3 regions of the Arthrobacter sp. Hor0625 genome follow, and region 2 is predicted to be linked to each of the others. Evidence: riboswitches for the same ligand, from Rfam matches in the RefSeq annotation. Region 2 holds a riboswitch; each other region holds the start of a gene.
What was found. A riboswitch is a leader RNA that binds a small molecule or an ion and turns the genes downstream of it on or off. The one in region 2 is predicted to bind cyclic di-AMP.
Positions count from the first base shown of each region.

Region 1: it holds a riboswitch for cyclic di-AMP, as region 2 does, so the genes downstream of both, ACTWLI_RS03730 (hypothetical protein) here and ACTWLI_RS02910 (M23 family metallopeptidase) in region 2, are expected to answer to the same signal.
Region 3: it holds a riboswitch for cyclic di-AMP, as region 2 does, so the genes downstream of both, ACTWLI_RS12990 (hypothetical protein) here and ACTWLI_RS02910 (M23 family metallopeptidase) in region 2, are expected to answer to the same signal.

Region 1 is NZ_CP199586.1:844,685-850,412, reverse strand. Features, by position in the region: gene ACTWLI_RS03755 (DNA glycosylase AlkZ-like family protein) at 1-648, shown strand, start outside; gene ACTWLI_RS03750 (nucleoside deaminase) at 645-1,154, opposite strand; gene ACTWLI_RS03745 (phosphatase PAP2 family protein) at 1,253-2,149, shown strand; gene upp (uracil phosphoribosyltransferase) at 2,162-2,797, shown strand; gene ACTWLI_RS03735 (VOC family protein) at 2,916-3,293, shown strand; gene ACTWLI_RS03730 (hypothetical protein) at 3,409-4,155, opposite strand; cyclic di-AMP (ydaO/yuaA leader) riboswitch at 4,154-4,324, opposite strand; gene ACTWLI_RS03725 (HAMP domain-containing sensor histidine kinase) at 4,488-5,728, opposite strand, start outside.
Region 2 is NZ_CP199586.1:665,791-671,518, reverse strand. Features, by position in the region: gene ACTWLI_RS02935 (cold-shock protein) at 1-299, shown strand, start outside; gene ACTWLI_RS02930 (DUF3027 domain-containing protein) at 307-963, shown strand; gene ACTWLI_RS02925 (MFS transporter) at 1,009-2,352, shown strand; gene serC (phosphoserine transaminase) at 2,368-3,495, opposite strand; gene ACTWLI_RS02915 (metal-dependent transcriptional regulator) at 3,831-4,529, shown strand; cyclic di-AMP (ydaO/yuaA leader) riboswitch at 4,683-4,888, shown strand; gene ACTWLI_RS02910 (M23 family metallopeptidase) at 4,893-5,711, shown strand.
Region 3 is NZ_CP199586.1:2,814,464-2,820,191, reverse strand. Features, by position in the region: gene ACTWLI_RS12995 (dihydrofolate reductase family protein) at 1-239, shown strand, start outside; gene ACTWLI_RS12990 (hypothetical protein) at 380-1,144, opposite strand; cyclic di-AMP (ydaO/yuaA leader) riboswitch at 1,149-1,341, opposite strand; gene ACTWLI_RS12985 (hypothetical protein) at 1,534-1,788, shown strand; gene ACTWLI_RS12980 (DNA alkylation repair protein) at 1,813-2,538, opposite strand; gene ACTWLI_RS12975 (choice-of-anchor D domain-containing protein) at 2,571-5,728, opposite strand, start outside.

The DNA of each region.
Region 1 (5,728 bases), 180 kb from region 2:
CTTGACCAACAGCGCTACGCCTACGAGCCGTGGGGCCTGTCGCCGAGTACGCTCAGCGACGAGGAGGTCCGCGAGGAACTGATCCGCCGCTACCTCGGCTGGACCGGCGGGGCTACCTTCAAACAGTCCCGGTGGTTCAGCGGCTTCACGGTGGCGCAGAGCAGGGACGCCTTCGCCGCCGTCGGCGCCGTCGAGGTTCCCACCGCAGCCGGGGGAGACCCGCTCTGGATGCTGCCCGACGACGTCGGCCTCCTCGCCGCCTTCGAGGAACCGGCCGAGGAACAGATCCAGTTGCTCGCGGGCTCGGATTCACTGGTGCTGTTGCGCCGGAACGCGGCCGAGCTGCTGGCCGAGGAGGATCAGGACAAACAAACGCTGGGCTCGCTCGCGCTCCAGGCGGACCTGCCGGACCATCCGATCCTTGACCGCGGCCGGATCATCGGACTGTGGCAGTACGACCCGGGCCGGGAACAGGTCGCGGCGTGGGTGTTCACCGCGCCCACCCCGGCGGTGGCGCAGCGGATCGCGGAAGTGGAGGCCTGGATCAAGGCCGACCTGGGTGACTTCCGCGCCTACAGCCTGGATTCGCCGGCGTCCCGGCAGCCGCGGATCGACGCGCTGCGGGCGTCGTCGGTGGCCGGGGCCTAGGCTTCGGTCGAGCGGTGGCCGGCGAAGAACTCCCGCAGCAGGTCCCCGCACTCCTGTTCGCGGACCCCGGCGTAGACCTCTACCCAGTGGTTGAGCCGGCGCTCCCGGAGGATGTCGAACACCGAGCCGGCGGCCCCCGCCTTTTCATCCCACGCACCGAACACCACCCGCGGAATCCGGGCCAGCACCACCGCGCCGGCGCACATCGCGCAAGGTTCCAGCGTCACCACCAGGGTGCAGTCCGCCAGCCGCCACCCGTCGTCGTGCAGTCCCGCCGACGCGCGGCGCTCGCGGAGCCGGGCCGCGGCCTCCCGGATCGCCACCATCTCGGCGTGGGCCGTCGGATCGCCGAGGGCCTCCCGCTCGTTCCGCCCGGAGCCCAGCACGGACCCGTCCGGCCCGACCACGACGGCGCCGATCGGCACGTCCTCGGTGGCCAGGGCCCGGTGCGCCTCGGCGAGGGCCAGACCCATCCATTCCGCATGCCGGGGCTCGGGGGAAGTCATGGCTCAATGATAGTTTCGATCCTAAGCAAGCTGTGCACCTGAGTGGTGCACCGGGAAGTCGGGAGAGGGCATTGAGCACCAGGACTGAAAGCTGGCTGATGCGGCGCTGGGGCAAGTGGGTGGTCCCGTACGCGGCCCTGTGGGTCACCATGCTGATCGGCGGCATCGTCGTGGTCGCCCTGGCGCTGACCAGCGCCGAGGTCTACGACGACGTCGTGGATGACGCCGGCATGGCCGGCCTGGACGAACCGACGCTGGCGTTCATGCAGCAGCTGCGCAACCCGGGCCTGGATTCGTTCGTCACCGGCTTCACCAACATTGGCGGTGGCATCGGCATGCCGATCCTGGCCAGCATCCTGACCGCCTGGCTCATCTGGGCGTCCCGGACCTGGCGGCCGCTGATCCTGATCGGCGGCGCCGCCGCCGTCTCGGTCACTGCGACCTCGCTGGGCAAGAAGCTGATCGGCCGCACCCGCCCGGACCACGCCGACGCCGTACCGCCCTATGAGGATTCCCCCTCGTTCCCCAGCGGCCACACCCTGAACACGACGGTGGTGATCGGGCTGGTTGTCTACCTCGCCTGCCTGCAGGTGAAACGCACCGTCGCCCGTGTCAGTTTCATCACGGCGGGCGCGGTGTTTATCTTCCTGATGGGCATGAGCCGGGTGTTCCTGGGCCACCACTGGATGACCGACGTGATCTTCGGCTGGGCCCTGGGACTGGGCTGGGTGGGGATCGTGATCCTGGCCCACAGGCTCTTCCATGTACTGCGGCACCGGGAGCGTACCGGTCCCGCGCCGACCTTCGACAACAAGGCGCACCTGCGCGACCGGGCCCCGGCGTCGGTCGTGGAAGGAAATGGAAATGGTGACGCCCGCGCGGACGACGACGGCGGGCGGGCCCACGACGGCGGGACCGCCAGCGCTGGGGCCGACAGCGGGAGCGCCGACGCCGGAACCCCCGGGCCCGGGGGACGCTCCTCAGCGTCCGGATGATAGTTTTGACCCATGCGCACTCTCGTTGTTGACCACCCGCTGGTCGCCCATAAGCTCACCGTACTGCGGGACAAAAACACCCCGTCCCCGGTCTTCCGGCAGCTCACCGAAGAGCTGGTCACGCTGCTGGCCTACGAGGCGACCCGCGACGTCCGCACCGAGCCTGTCACCATCGAGACGCCGGTCAGCACCACCATCGGCACGGCGTTCACCAAGCCCACCCCGCTGGTTGTCCCCATCCTGCGCGCCGGGCTCGGCATGCTCGAAGGCATGACCAAGCTGGTCCCCACCGCTGAGGTCGGCTTCCTGGGCATGGCCCGGGACGAGGAAACGCTGGACATCATCACTTACGCGGAGCGCCTGCCGGAGGATCTGACGGACCGGCAGATCTTCGTCCTCGACCCGATGCTGGCCACCGGCGGCACCCTGCGTGAAGCGATCAAGTTCCTCTTCAAGCGCGGCGCCTCCGATGTCACCTGCATCTGCCTGCTGGCCGCCCCCGAGGGGTTGGCGAAGCTGGAGGAGGAACTCTCGGACGCCAACGTCACGATCGTCCTGGCCTCGATCGACGAGAAGCTCAACGAAAAGTCCTACATCGTGCCGGGCCTGGGCGACGCCGGCGACCGGCTCTACGGCATCGCAGTCTAGACGCGGCGCAAGGCCCCGGACCAGCGGTCCGGGGCCTTTCTGCTGTCCACTGCCCGCCGTTTCCGGCGTCCGGCGTCGAAGGGTTCCGGCGGAACCCGTCCGGGACTAGCCTGTGGCCATGGACTGGAAACTTGAACTCGTTTTCGTGCCCGTGTCGGATGTGGACCGGGCCAAGGACTTCTACGTTAACAAGGTGGGCTTCAACGCCGACTATGACGAACGCCCCTCCGAGGGCATCCGTTTTGTCCAGCTGACACCGCCGGGATCGGCCTGCTCGATTGCGATCGGCGAGGGGCTTACCGATGCTCCGCCCGGCACCGCGCCGAGCCTCCAGATGGTGGTCAGCGACATCCAGGCCGCGCACCGGCAACTCAAGGAAGGCGGCGTGGACGTCAGCGAAGTCGACGTTCAAGACTGGGGCGAGTTCATCTACTTCGCCGATCCGGACGGCAACAAATGGGCAGTGCAGTACATCCCCGGCCGTCCCAACGGGTAGCCGGCCGGATCCGCCCCGCCGCTGGCCGCGCGGGGCGCAAGGCAGAAAGAGGCCCCGGATCCGGCGGATCCGGGGCCTCGTTCTGCGGGCACCCTACGGGAAGGGCCCGTGGTGCTTAGTACCAGTTGTTCGCGTAGTGGAAGTTCAGGGCGTTACACGGCGAGCCGTAGCGGTCCTCGACGTACTGCAGACCCCAGTTGATCTGGGTCCGGTAGTTGGTCCGGTAGTCCGCGCCGGCGCTGGCCATTTTCTCCGCCGGCAGGGACTGCACCACGCCGTACGCGCCGCTGCTGGGGTTGGTCGCGGTGGTCTTCCAGTCCGATTCCTTGGTCCACAGCTTCATCAGGCACTGCATCTCGCTCGGCGCCCAGCCGTGGGCCGGCAACTGGGAGGCCGCGTAGGCCTGCGCCCCGGCCGGGTCGTCGACGGCGATCGGCTTGGCGGGCTTTGCCGCCGCCGGTTTGGGGGCCGCCGGGGCCTTCTTCGGCGCCGCAGCCTTGGCGGTGGGGGAGGCCGGCGCCTTGGCTGCCTTGCTGGCCTTGGCCTCCACGCTCGCCGGGGCGGGGGAGGCAGGGGTGTTGCTGCCGACCCGTTCAAAGTTCAAGGTTTGCAGGGAAGCGGCGGTGTCCCTGGCCGCTTCATCGGCGCGGGCGCTCTGGCCCGAGGCCTGGCCTGCAGCGCCGGCGCCCAGCAGGACGGCGAAAGCTGTGGCGGCTACGGCGGCGCGCTTGCCGGCCGAGCCTGCACGAAGCCGTGACAGGGCAGAAGTGCGTTGGGCCGGGACGGCGCGGTGGCGCGCGTGGTCGGTGTCGGACGTGCGTTTAGCGCCTTCCGGGCGCGCGGGTACCTTGAAATCAGTCATCTATGCCTCTCAACGCCTACGGAGTGAGCTGTCGGGTTCGGATCCGTGACCCGGCCGCACGGAATCTCAACGTGTCGGCTTAACCCCAAGGGTGCATGGCTGCAGAATGCCCGGGAACACTGGGTCCCCCGCCTCTGCCTGGTCCATGAGAATCCGGGAAGCGGCAGAGCTTGGCGTCAACCCGGATGCGCGGTCAGATCGATGACCGCTCCATAAAACCGTACCGAACTCTCCTCCGAAAGTCACATTTAGGTAACGGGCGTGGTGTGGCGTGGTGTGGCGGCTTGCCTTTGGCGCCCAAGAGGATAGCGGGTTGGTGCAAGGCCGGCCGGTCAGGAAGCGGCAGCCGCTGCCGGCAGCCTGACGGCGAACTGGGTCCGGCCCGGCCGGGAGGTCACCTCGACCGTCCCGCCGTGGGCCTGGACGATCGAGTACACGATGGATAGCCCCAGCCCGCTGGTGCCCTCGGACGCCGGTGCGGCGACCGCCGTCGTCCCTGCCGACGGCGCTGCTGACGGTCCGGCGGGCCCGCCTGCGGCCCCGGCCGCCGGATTCGTGCGGGCGGCGTCGGCCCGGGCGAAGCGCGCGAAGACCCGGCCGACGAACTCCGGGGCGATGCCGCCGCCGTTGTCCGTCACGGTGACCACGGCGCTGCCGTCGGCCGCGCGCATCACGCCGGTGACCACGGTCGTTCCCGGCCCGGTGTGCTTGCGGGCGTTGGACAGCAGATTGGCGAGCACCTGGTGCAGCTGGGTGGAGTCGCCGCGCACCAGCACGGGCTCGTCGGGAAGTTCCAACTGCCAGATCCGGTCCGGGGCCATGACCTTCTCGTCGCTCACCGTTTCGACCGCCAGCTGGGTGAGGTCGACGTTGCCGAAGGTGGGCGGCTGCCCCTCGTCCAGCCGCGCCAGCAGCAGCAGATCCTCCACCAGCGCCGTCATCCGCTCCGACTGGCTTTGCACACGGGCCAGGGACTTCTCGCCGTCGGGGGTGAAATGCTCCGTCATCCGCAGCAACTCGGTGTAGCCGCGGATCGCGGTCAGGGGCGTCCGGAGTTCGTGGGAGGCGTCCGCGACGAACTGCCGCACCTTCATCTCGCTTTCCTGCCGGGCTTGCAGGGCATTGGAGACGTTCTCCAGCATCTGGTTCAGGGCGTAGCCGACGCTGCCGACCTCCGTGCCCGGGTGGGCGGCCGACGGCGGGACGCGCACCCCCAGCGCCACCTCGCCGGCGTCCAGCGGCAGCCGTGAGACCTTGGTGGCGACCTCGGAGAGCTGCTCGAGCGGCTGCATGGTCCGGCGGATGAGGGCGGTGCCGACGAGCCCGACCAGGATCAGGCCGCCGGCGGACACGGCTCCGAGGGTGCCCACCAGGGACGCCAGGGTGCTTTGCTTCTCGGCCAGGGGCAGCCCGGTGACAATGACGTCGCCGTACGGGGCGGTCGCGGCGATAAGCCGGTAGGCGCCCGCCGAGAGGGTCCGGTCCACCGGCTCCGCGTTCGGGGCCAGCGCCAGCAGGACCGCGTTGTCGTCGGCGGAGAGGCTCCTGCGCGTGGCATCGCCGGCAAGGACAC
Region 2 (5,728 bases):
CCAAGTCCGCGCTGCCCGAGGGTGTCACGGACCTGAAGGCCGGCACCCGGGTGGAGTTCGGCGTGGCCGACGGCCGCAAGGGCGCCCAGGCCCTGGGCCTGCGGGTGCTGGACAAGACGCCGTCGATCGCGAAGGCCAAGCGGCCCAGCGCCCGGGATCTCGCGCCGCTGGTGCAGGACCTGGTGACGGTGCTCGACAACCTCTCCGGCACGCTGTCCGCGGGCAAATACCCGGAGGGCAACAAGGCCAAGGCCATCGCTGCGGCCCTGCGTAAGGTCGCCGACGAGCTGGACGCGTAAGGCCTCCATGACTCCGGAACCTGAACAGAACGCCGCCCCGGCGGCCGGCGCAGCAGCTGCGGCCGCCGGCGCCAAAGCCTCCAAAGCAGGATCCAAACCCCGCTACGGCGTGCCCGTGTGGCGCACCGGTAAACCCGACGCGTTCCTGGCCGCCGCCGTCGACGCCGCCCGGACCGCCGTGGAGGGCATCGCCCCGGCGGACCAGATCGGCCGGCACCTGGCGGCCAAGAGCGAAGGCGACCGCCTGGTCACCCACCTCTTCGAGTCCAAGCTGCCCGGCTACAGCGGCTGGCAGTGGTACGCGGTGCTGACCCGCAACTCGCGCTCCAAGGTGGTCACCGTCAACGAACTGGGCCTCCTGCCGTCCGAGGACTCCATCCTGGCCCCGGAGTGGGTGCCCTGGGCCGAACGGGTACGGCCCGAGGACGCCCAGCAGGACGAGGCCGCCGCGTCCGGCGCCGGCGATGCTTCCGGGGAAGCCCCGCAGGATGGGGCCTCCGGCGACGATGCCCCCGCCAACGACGATGCCCCCGAGGACGGCGCCGCTGAGGCCGACCCTGAGGACGACGCCGCTGAGGCCGCCCCTGAGGACGACGCCGCTGAGGCCGCCCCCGAGGACGACGACGCCCCCGCGGAAGCGCCGTCCCAGGTAGAGGCCGACTAGCGGTTTGGGACGGTTCGGGGGAATGCGGCGGCGGAAGGCCAGGACATGAGGTCCACCTTCAAGTCCCTGCACATCCTGAACTACCGGATCTGGTTCATCGGCGCCCTCGTCTCGAACATCGGGACCTGGATGCAGCGCACCGCCCAGGACTGGCTGGTCTTTGACCACCTGACCGGCCAGGACGCCGGGGCCATGGGCATCACGATGGCCCTGCAGCTGGGCCCGCAGCTGTTCCTCGCGCCGGTCGCCGGCCTGGTCGCCGACCGTTTCAACCGCAAACGCCTGCTGGTGCTCACCCAGTCGGCGATGGCCCTGCTGAGCGCGGCGCTGGGCGTCCTGGTGGTCTCCGGGGCCGCGCAGCTCTGGCATGTCTACGTCTTCGCGCTGCTGCTGGGCGTCGTCTCCGCCGTGGACGCACCCGTGCGGCAGACGTTCGTCTCCGAACTGGTACGCGACGACTACCTGCCCAATGCGGTCGCCCTCAACAGCGCCTCCTTCAACGTGGCACGCATGATCGGGCCGGCCGTCGCCGGGATGCTCACCGTGGCCATTGGCCCGGGCTGGGTCTTCCTGGTCAACACCGTCACGTTCGTGGCGCTGTTGCTGAGCCTGGCCAAGATCCCGTCCGCCTCGCTGCGCCAGCTGCCGCGCGCGGCCGCCGGCAAGGGCCGGATCCGGGAGGGCCTGCGCTACGTGCGGTACCGGCCCGACATCGTGGTGGTGCTGGTGGCGGTCTTCATCGTCGGCACGCTCGGGCTGAACTTCGTCCTGTTCATCGCCGCCATGGTGGGCACGGAGTTCGGCCTCGACGCCGGCGCCTTTGGCCTGATGAATTCGATCATGGCGATCGGCTCCGTCGCCGGCGCCCTGCTCTCGGCGGGACGGAAGAAACCCCGCATGCGGGTGATCTTCGGTGCGGCCGGAGCCTTTGGGGTGACCTCCGGCCTCGCAGCCCTGGCGCCGGACTACTTCTGGTACGGCATCGCCCTGGTGCCGGTCGGCCTGTTCGCGATCACCATGATGACCAGCGCGAACGGCTACGTGCAGACCACCACGGACCCGGTCATGCGCGGCCGGGTGATGGCTCTCTACATGGCAATCTTCATGGGCGGCACGCCCATCGGCGCCCCGCTGGTCGGCTGGGTGGCGAACGTCGCCGGCGCACGCTGGTCGATGGGCGTCGCGGCGGCCTCCGGCGTTGCCGCGGCACTGATCGGCATGGTCTGGATTGTCCGGGCCAAACACCTGCGGATTGCCTTTAACCGGCGCGCCCGCGGGCTCCGGTTCTTCCGGGTGGTGCCCGACGGCGGCGACCGCCATGCGGAGACCGCGGAAACCACAGACGGCGCCGCCCGGGGGACGAACCCGGGCGACGCCGTCGAACGCTGACGCGTCCCCGCCGGCCTACTTCTGCAGTTCACCCACGACGAAGTCGATGCACTCCAGCAGCGCGGACACATCGTCCGGCTCGATGGCCACGAAGGTGGCGATCCGCAGCTGGTTGCGGCCGAGCTTGCGGTACGGCTCGGTGTCCACGACGCCGTTGGCGCGCAGCACCTTCGCGATCGCAGCGGCGTCGATCGACTCGTCGAAGTCAATCGTGGCGATGACATTGGACCGGTCCTCTGCGCGGCCCACGAACGGCGTGGCGTAGGGGGAGGCTTCGGCCCAGCGGTAGATCCGCCCGGCCGAGTCCGCGGTCCGTGCGGCGGCAAAGTCGAGGCCGCCGTTGGCGTTGAGCCACCGCACCTGTGCATCCAGTGTCACCAGCGTGGCCAGGGCCGGGGTGTTATAGGTCTGGTTCAGCCGGGAGTTGTCGATCGCCGTCTGCAGGTCCAGGAAGTCGGGGATCCAGCGGCCGCCGGCTTTGATCCGCGCGGCCCGCTCCAGGGCGGCCGGGGAGAACAGCCCGAGCCACAGGCCGCCGTCGGAGGCGAAGTTCTTCTGCGGGGCGAAGTAGTACACATCGGTCTCCGCGACGTCCACGTCCAGGCCGCCGGCCGCGGACGTGGCGTCCACCAGCACGAGCGAGCCCTCGTCCGCGCCGGCGACGCGCTTGACCGGGGCTGCGACGCCGGTGGAGGTTTCATTGTGCGGCCAGGCATAGACGTCGACGCCGGCTTCCGCGCTCGGCACCGGCCGGGTTCCCGGATCCGAGGTGATGATCGAGGACTCCGCCAGGAACGGGGCCTTGTTGGTGGCGGCGGCGAACTTGGAACCGAACTCACCGAACGACAGGTGCTGTGCCTTGTTCTCGACCAGGCCGAAGCTGGCGATATCCCAGAACGCGGTGGAGCCGCCGACGCCGAGGATCACCTCGTAGCCTTCGGGGGCGCGGAAGAAATCACTCAGGCCCGTCCGGACCGAACCCACAAGGTTCTTCACCGGCGCCTGGCGGTGCGAGGTGCCCAGCAGTCCCGACGCGTCGGCGAGGGCCTGCATCTGCTCCGGCCGCACCTTCGAGGGGCCGGCGCCGAACCGGCCGTCCTTGGGCAGGAGGTTCGCTGGGATGGTGATGCTGCTGTCGCTCACTGTGGCTCCATTTTCGCTGGGTGCGTGGCGGGCTGGGGTCGGTCCCGGCGCGGTGGGGCCGGAACCTGCTCCTTCATTCTGCCCGACCGGCCGATGCGGGCGGGAAAAATGTCCGTCACAGTCCGGTCATCGAGACCCGGTCCCGGGCGGGTGGACCCGCGGCCGGCGCCGGGGCGGGGGAGCGGGCTGCCAAGCGGCGGCCACGCCCGGAATTATCCGGACTAATTCACAATAGGCTAGGCTGAACGGTGACGTACGGCGGATCCCGCCTGGGCGCGCGCCGCGCGCTGTACGGTGGGAAAGACGCAAGGGCGGCGCCCGAGGAGCTGAGCTGAATGACGGATCTGATCGACACCACGGAGATGTATCTTCGGACCATCCTGGAACTCGAAGAAGAGAACATCGTCGCCCTCCGCGCCCGCATCGCCGAGCGGCTGCGCCACTCAGGCCCGACCGTGTCCCAGACCGTCGGGCGCATGGAGCGCGACGGCCTCGTCGTCGTGTCCGGCGACCGGCACCTTGAACTGACCGCCGTCGGCCGGAAGCGCGCCATCGAAGTCATGCGCAAGCACCGCCTCGCCGAACGGCTCCTTGCTGACGTGATCGGCCTCGACTGGGCCTACGTCCACGAGGAGGCGTGCCGCTGGGAGCACGTGATGAGCGAGCGGGTCGAGCGCAGGATCTTCGAACTGCTGGACCACCCCACCGTCTCGCCCTACGGAAACCCCATCCCCGGCCTCGCCGAGATCGGCGGCCTGCCGCTCGAACCGGCACAGGGGCACGGCGTGGTGAACCTGCTCGACGCCATGGCCGGCTACGCGGAGGGCGCCCGGATCACCGTGAACCGGCTGGCCGAGCCGATCCAGGTCGAGCCGGAACTGCTGGCCCAGCTCGATGAGGGGGGCATCCGCCCGGGCGCCGCCGTGTCGCTGGAGCGCGTCGGCGAATACATCTCCGTCCGGGTTCCCGACATCCAGGGGGCCCTTGAGCTGCCGCCGGAGGTCGCCGCCCATGTCTTCGTTACTCTGGGGTAGCTCCCGTCCCGGGGCAGGCCGCCGGACACCTGGAAAGTTGTCCACAACCCGATAACGGAATTATCACTACGGGTCTTAATCCTCTATAGTTGATGACTAGCACTGATACTAAACCGTTATCTGATCCGAAGCCGAGCTCTGCCAGCGGATCAGTAGGCGAATCATCCTTCTGGCAGAGGCGGGGGAACCACTAACGGCTGCTGCGGCAGCCTTGGGGTGAAGTCCGCTAGCGGCAAGCAAACACCACGAGGATGTCCTTGGATTCCCCTGTGCCTGGATGCTTGCACCGGCGGACCGGGTCTTTGATCTCTCTGACCCGAATCCGACAGCTAACTTCGCAGGCTAGCCAGAGAGGAACCCTTCTTGACCACCCAGACCGTCAGGGGCCGCCGTCGTGCGACCGGCCCCGCTCCGGAGCCGCGCCCGGCCGCCGTCGTCCTTACCGGCCGCCCGCGTGACGCGCACCGCGACGAGCGCCGCGGCCGGCGCAGCCCGTTCCGCCAGGTAACTGACTTCGCCGCCGTCAGCGGAGTGGGTCAGAAGGCCGGCATTGCCCTGGCCGCCACCGGCCTGGTCCTGACCGTCGCCGTGCCTGCCACCGGCCCCGCGACAGCCACCGGCGCCGCCCGCACCGGTTCGGTCTCCGCCGCGGCGCAGCCTGAAGTGAAGGCCGCCGCCGCCGAGATCAACTTCAACCGCACCGCCGTGACCACCAAGGGCGACCCGGACGGCCGGCTCAAGCAGCTGCTCAGCGCCCAGTCGGTCGGTTCCATCACGCGCGCCGCCTCCGCCGGCAGCCTGGGAGCCCCGCTTGATTCCATGGTCACCGCCTCGGCCTTCGGTTACCGGGTCAGCCCGATCACCGGCGGGGCCGGCGAGTTCCACCGCGGCCAGGACTACGCCGCCCAGTGCGGCACCGCCGTGCACGCCGCCGCGAGCGGCACCGTTACCTTTTCCGGCTGGCACCCCTACGGGGGCGGCAACCGGGTCGTGATCGACCATGGCAACGGCCTGGAGACCACGTACAACCACTTGTCGTCGTCCAGCGTCCACGTGGGCCAGCAGGTCTCACGCGGCGATGTGGTGGCGATGAGCGGAACCACCGGCGCATCCACCGGCTGCCACCTCCACTTCGAGGTGATGGTCAACGGGGAAGTCGTGGATCCGCTCGGCTGGCTCTAGCTAGCCGAGGGGCAGCT
Region 3 (5,728 bases), 1.3 Mb from region 2:
CCGGCGATGTCCTGGAGTTGAAGCGGAGCCCCGGCGGGGACCTGGCGCTCGGCGGGGCGGAGCTGGCCGACAGCTTCCGCCGCCTCGGGCTGATCGATGAATACTGGATTTACGTCCATCCGGTCCTGCTGGGGCGCGGCCGGCCGCTGTTTAGGACTGCCGCGGACAGGACGGAGCTGGCGCTGGCGGACACCAGGGCGTTCGGCAACGGGGTGGTTTTACTCCGCTACACCAGCTGAGCGGCACCCCGACGGCGGCCATGCGGCTGAACCCGCACGCAGGCAAGCGAAAGCCGGTGGCCGGCTGCCCAGGGCAGCCGGCCACCGGCTTTGAAAGAGGCGCGTGCGCCGCCGCTCTGCGCGGTGCTTAAGCGCGGTGGTTAGGCGCCGGCGCGGACGAAGGTCACGCCGCCGGTGGCGGTCAACCAGGACAGCGGGTGCTTGATCGTCTGGTTCGAGCCGTTCATGCCGCCGCTGATGACCTGGCCGTCGCCGGCGTAGATGGCAACGTGGCCGGACTGGACGATCATGTCGCCGGGCTGCGGGGTGCCCACAACCTTGCCGTAGTTCATGAACTGCTGCGGACCGAGGTCACCCACCGGGATACCGGCAGCGCCGAGGGCTTTCTCCACCATGGCGGTGCAGTCCTGGGTGATGCCGATCTGGCTGTAGGCGGCCGCCAGCATGGCGGCGTTCACGCCGCCGGCCTTCGGTGCAGGCGCTGCGGTTGCCTTCGCCTGGACGGTGATCGCCGGCGCCGCCGGAGCGGCAACGGGGGCAGCAGCCGGAACGGCCGGCGCGGGAGCAGCTGCGGGGGCCGCGGCCACCGGCTTCGGCTGCTCGATCACGGGTGCCGGCGTGGTGGCCACTGCCGGGCGGTCGAAGCTGATCTGCACCGCGGAATCAGCGGTGACGGGCGTCGAGACCTTGCTGTCGACGTCGACCTTGGAAGCCGGGGCGGAGTCGCGCTCGGCCGGGGCCGCGGTGGCCGCGTGGGCCGCCATGCCGCTGGTCAGGACGAGGCCGGACGCGGCGAAGAGTACGGCGGCCTGGCGGCCGATGGTGCCTGGTTTGACCGAAAACGCTGCGGTCCGTCCGGCGGTGGCGTCGGTACGATGGCGCGCAGAAGTAGTGCTTGAAGACATGAATGTAGCCTCTCCCAATGCCTGCGAGGTGAGCTGTCGGATTCGGATGGGAGGCACCCGGCCGCTGGCCCGTCAGAACGAGCACTGCGCGGCTTCACCCCAAGGCCGGCATAACGCCAGGCCAAAAGTGGTTTCCCCGTCTCTGCCAGATGGTTGCATTCGGATCCCGGGCCGCGGCAGAGTTAGGCAATCGGCTCAGGAGCGCCCGTATCGGATACAAACAGGCACTCATCCACGGTAACGTGATCAGGCCGTAATGTCACATTCAGATAACGAGGCCCGTGTCCTGCGCATTTTCCGGCCGGGGGCTGGGCCGAAAACCCCTGGGGGCGCCGGCGCTCCTGCGCCTAGGATGGCAGCACCCAGCATTTCCGGAGCGGAGGCCCGAGATGTCCAGCCCGTGCGTTGCGATCTGCCAGTTGAGCGACCCGGCCCAGCCGGACCTAGACGTCAACACCGAACTGCTTGTCCTAGAGGACAATGAGACCCACGTCTTGACGTGGGATGCCGAGCCGCGCGATGGCGGCTTCGACGTCCATGTCCTCAATGACCGTGTGGACGCGCTCGGGTTCATGGTCGTCACCGACTGGCAGTTCCTCGACGGAAAGGCCTACGCCGTGGTGGAGCGCCGGCCGGACCGGTAGCGGTTCAGCCGCCCGCCGGCCGGCTCAGGCGCGGCCGCGCCCGGGCTCCGCGCCGCCGTGCCGGCTGAATGCGCTGCGGATGGCGGACACCGCCTCCGCCACAGGGTCGTCGGGCGCCGGCACTGACGTTGCGGGCGCTCCGGACTCTGCGGAGCGGTGCCCCGGTTCCGCCGCAGCAGGACGGCGCGCGGCCGCCGTCGCCGTCCCCGTCTGCGCAAGGTGCGCCTGCCGGCGGAAGCGTTCCCAGTCGCCGCGGCCGGCCCGCACCTCGCGCAGCGGAGCGAGCAGGGCGGCGCGCCGGAGCCAGGCGTCCGGGTCCTGCAGCCAGCGCCCGAGGACGGCCTCGGCCCGGGCCCGGGGCGGGCCCTGCAGCCCCGCGACCAGCGGCCCGACGACGTCGACGGCGAGCGCGTCGGCCAGTTCGCGCAGGTGGGCGCCGCGGACGAAACCCTCGATCCGGGTCAGGTCCGTGTTGTCCAGCACAGCGAGGCGGGACTGCAGCAGCACGACGGCGGCGAGCCGGCGCTCGAAAACGGGCACTGCCCACAGTTCGGAGCTGAGCGCGGTGACGCCGTCGTGGTCCAGGTCCCGGTAGCGGCGGAGCGCGTCGCGGACCGTGCCGCGGACGGCACCCACGGAGGCGCCGTAAACCCGCAGCTCGGGGGCGTAGCGGGCCTGGCCTTCCTCCGCCCGCTGCCAGGAGCTTTCCCGTTGCAGCGCCGCGTCAATGAACTCCCCGGGCTCGCTCATGGCTCCATTCTGCCCGGTGGAGCGCGCCGGGCTTAGCCGGTGACGGCGCCGGTGGCCGAGTACCAGGTCAATTTGCCGCGCTGGAAGTTCGAGGCCCGGCCGACGGGGACCCAGTACTCGTCCGAGACCGGATAGCCCAGCCGTCCCCGTTCCCAGCCCAGGGCAGCCCAGCGGGACCTGATAGCGCCCATCACCGAATGCGCGCCGCTGGCCGGTGACCAGTAGATCGAGCTGCCACTGCCTCCGCCGCCGGCGAAGTGGTTGTACCGGCCCACCTTGTCCGGAGTTACCATCTCATCCGTGACGGGGTATCCAAGCTTGCCCTGCTCCCAGCCCTGCGCGGCCCACGCCGTCCTGATCCCGCCCATTACGGCGTGCGCCCCCGTCTTCGGTGACCAGTAGATCGAACTGCCGCTGCCCCCGCCGCCGGCGAAGTGGTTGTACCGGCCCACCCTGTCCGGGGTGGCCAACTCGTCCGTGACGGGGTAGCCGAGCCGGCTCTGTTCCCAGCCCAGGGCGGCCCAGCGGGACCGGATGGCCCCCATGACCGCGTGCGCCCCTGTCGCCGGCGACCAGTAAATCGAGCTGCCGCTGGCGCCGCCGCCGGAGAAGTGGTTGTACCGGCCCACCTTGTCCGGGGTCGCTTTCTCGTCCGTTGTCGGGAAGCGCAGGACGCCGGCGGCCCCGCCCATCGCCTTGTAGCGGGCGTAGATCGCTCCGGTCAGCACGTGTGCGCCGGTCGCCGGCGACCAACAGATCACGCCCCGGGCATAGTCCTGGCACTTGCCGCCCGCGACCGGGTATTCGAGGGTCAGGGACCGCCCGAGGATCGACCGGGGGTCACCGGCGTTGAGCTGGTAGGCCTTGAGCCCGATCGGATCGTCGACGCCCGTTCCTGTAAGCATCACCTTCAGGGCGCCCTGCCCGTCGTTGCCGGTCAAGAGGTAGAACGTGTCCACGGTTCCTGCCTGGCCCGGCGCCGTCGGTTTGAAGGTGACGCTCTGGTAGGCGGATTCACCCGGCGGGATGACCAGGCCTTCGGCGATCGGGGTGGTGGTCGAGAAGACGCCCTGCGGCGCCTTGGCCTTGGTGATGGTCAGCGGGATGTTTCCGGTGTTGACGACCGTGAAGTCCCGGGTGGCGGCTGCACCGACGGCCACGTCGCCGAAGTCCAGCGACGGCGGGAGCTGCAAGTGCGCCGCGCCGGAGACCGCCGTCGCCGACAGCGGGACGGTGAGTGATCCGCGGTCGCTGGCGACCACCAGTTTGTCAGCCACGGCGCCCGCCGCCGTCGGGCTAAAGGTGATGGACACCGGCACGGAGGTAAGCGGCTGGATCTTTTGCCCAAGGACCGGCGCCGTGCCCGGGTCCACCTTGAGGGCTGCGTTGGCCGGAGGGGTCATCCCGGTGACCGTGGCGACGGTGGTGCCGGTATTGACGACATTGACGGTCTGCCGGCTGCTCGTCTGGGTCGGCACATCGGTGTAGGCCAGCGCTGCCGGGGTGGCACCCAGCCCCTCCTTCGTGCCCACGGCGTGGATGCCGAGGAGGTCTGTTTCGCCGTCGGCGGTCTTGACCGTCAGCGCTCCATCGACCTGGCCGACGGCGGTCGGCGCGAACGTCACGGGAACCGCCAGGCTGGCGCCTTTGGCCAGCGCGCGGGGCAGCGGCAGGGCGCCGATCGCGAACGGCGCGGCGGTGGACACGGCGTTGATGGTGACGGCCCTGGTGGCGGTGACGGTCACGGTGCCGGTCTTCGCCGAACCCACCGCGGCCAGGCCGAGGTCGGTGTTCGTTGCCCCGACGGCGGAGGTCGTGGGGGCGCCGAACGCCAGCAGCCGCCCGTCCCTGGTGCCGACGTAGACCCGGCCGTTGTCGGTGGCCACCGACGAGAACTTGGAGGCCGTGCCGAGCGGTCCGGCAAACACCTGCTGAAGCTTTCCGTTGCTGTCCGGCAGCGCGCGGTAGGCCCGCAGTTCGGCACCGGCCCCGGTGGGTCCGGTCGAGTACACCACCCACACGAGCGCCGAGGCGGGATCCGTGCCGTTCGAGGTGACCGACGGCGCGCCGGAGGTGTATCCGAACGTGCCCACCGACGTGCCCACCGAGGCCAGCTGCACGCCGCCGGTGCTGGTCGGCACAAGCTTGTGGGCCCGGAGATAGCCCTTGTTTTCGACGGTGTAGACGTACCCGCCGTCGGGGGTGCCCAGGAACGCGGGCCTGCCCCAGACCCCGCTGTACGGACCGGCCTCGTCCAGGACCGCGTCTCCGCCGCCGGGGCCTTGGCCCATGCCGCCGAGGTTCGTCCGGTCCATCAGGTACACACGCCCGTCCTTGCCCGCGTGGACCAGCAGCCGCGGGTGCGCCGCAGTCCCATAGCCGTCGGGGATGGCGATCGGCGCCCCGGAGCCGAGGTCGGCGTCGTCCTGGTCGAGCTTGGCGTTGTTGGCGGGGCTGAAGAAGTCGGTGGGCTTGAGGGTGCCGTCCGCGCCCACGGCCAGCCGGACCACGGATTCGGCGAGGGTGGCCGGCGGGGTTTTGCCGGGTCCGGGCTTAGGCGAGATGCCGTTACCGGTGGCGAAGAGGATCTGGCCCGGCCCGTCGGAGACCAGGCCGCCGCCGGACTGCCAGATGCCGCCCTCGGCGTTGCTGTTGCCGGATTCGGTGGCCCACATGGTGGTCTGGCGCCCGGCGGTGGAGACGCTGACGACGTAGCCGACGAACGGGGCGTAGTCGCAGTGGCTGGCGAACCCCGCGTACACCACACCGTTCATCAGCAGGAGCCCGGGCCGCTGCATGGCCGTCATCGGGTTGAACGGCCGGGACGGGTCGTTGGTCGGGGCGCCGCTGATGAGGACCGGGAAGCCGGGCCGTTCCGCGCCGGTGGTGCGGTCGAGGGAGTGCATGTACCAGTGCGGCAACAGTGCGCTTGTTCCGTCGTTGGTTTTCGCCAGCAGGAAAACGCTGTTCGTCGCGGAGTCGTAGACGGGGGTGGAGGTGACGCCGATGTTGGGCGTGAGGTCTCCGCAGCTGACCGTGGATGCCGGCCAGGCCGGGCCGAGGTTGCGCTGCCAGGTCACTGCGCCGGTGGCGCCGTTCACCCCGTAAACGTTGTTGTTCTCAGTGGCGGTAATGACGGTGCCGCCCACCACGAGCGGCTGGGCGTAGACCTGGCCGTCCACGGGGGTGG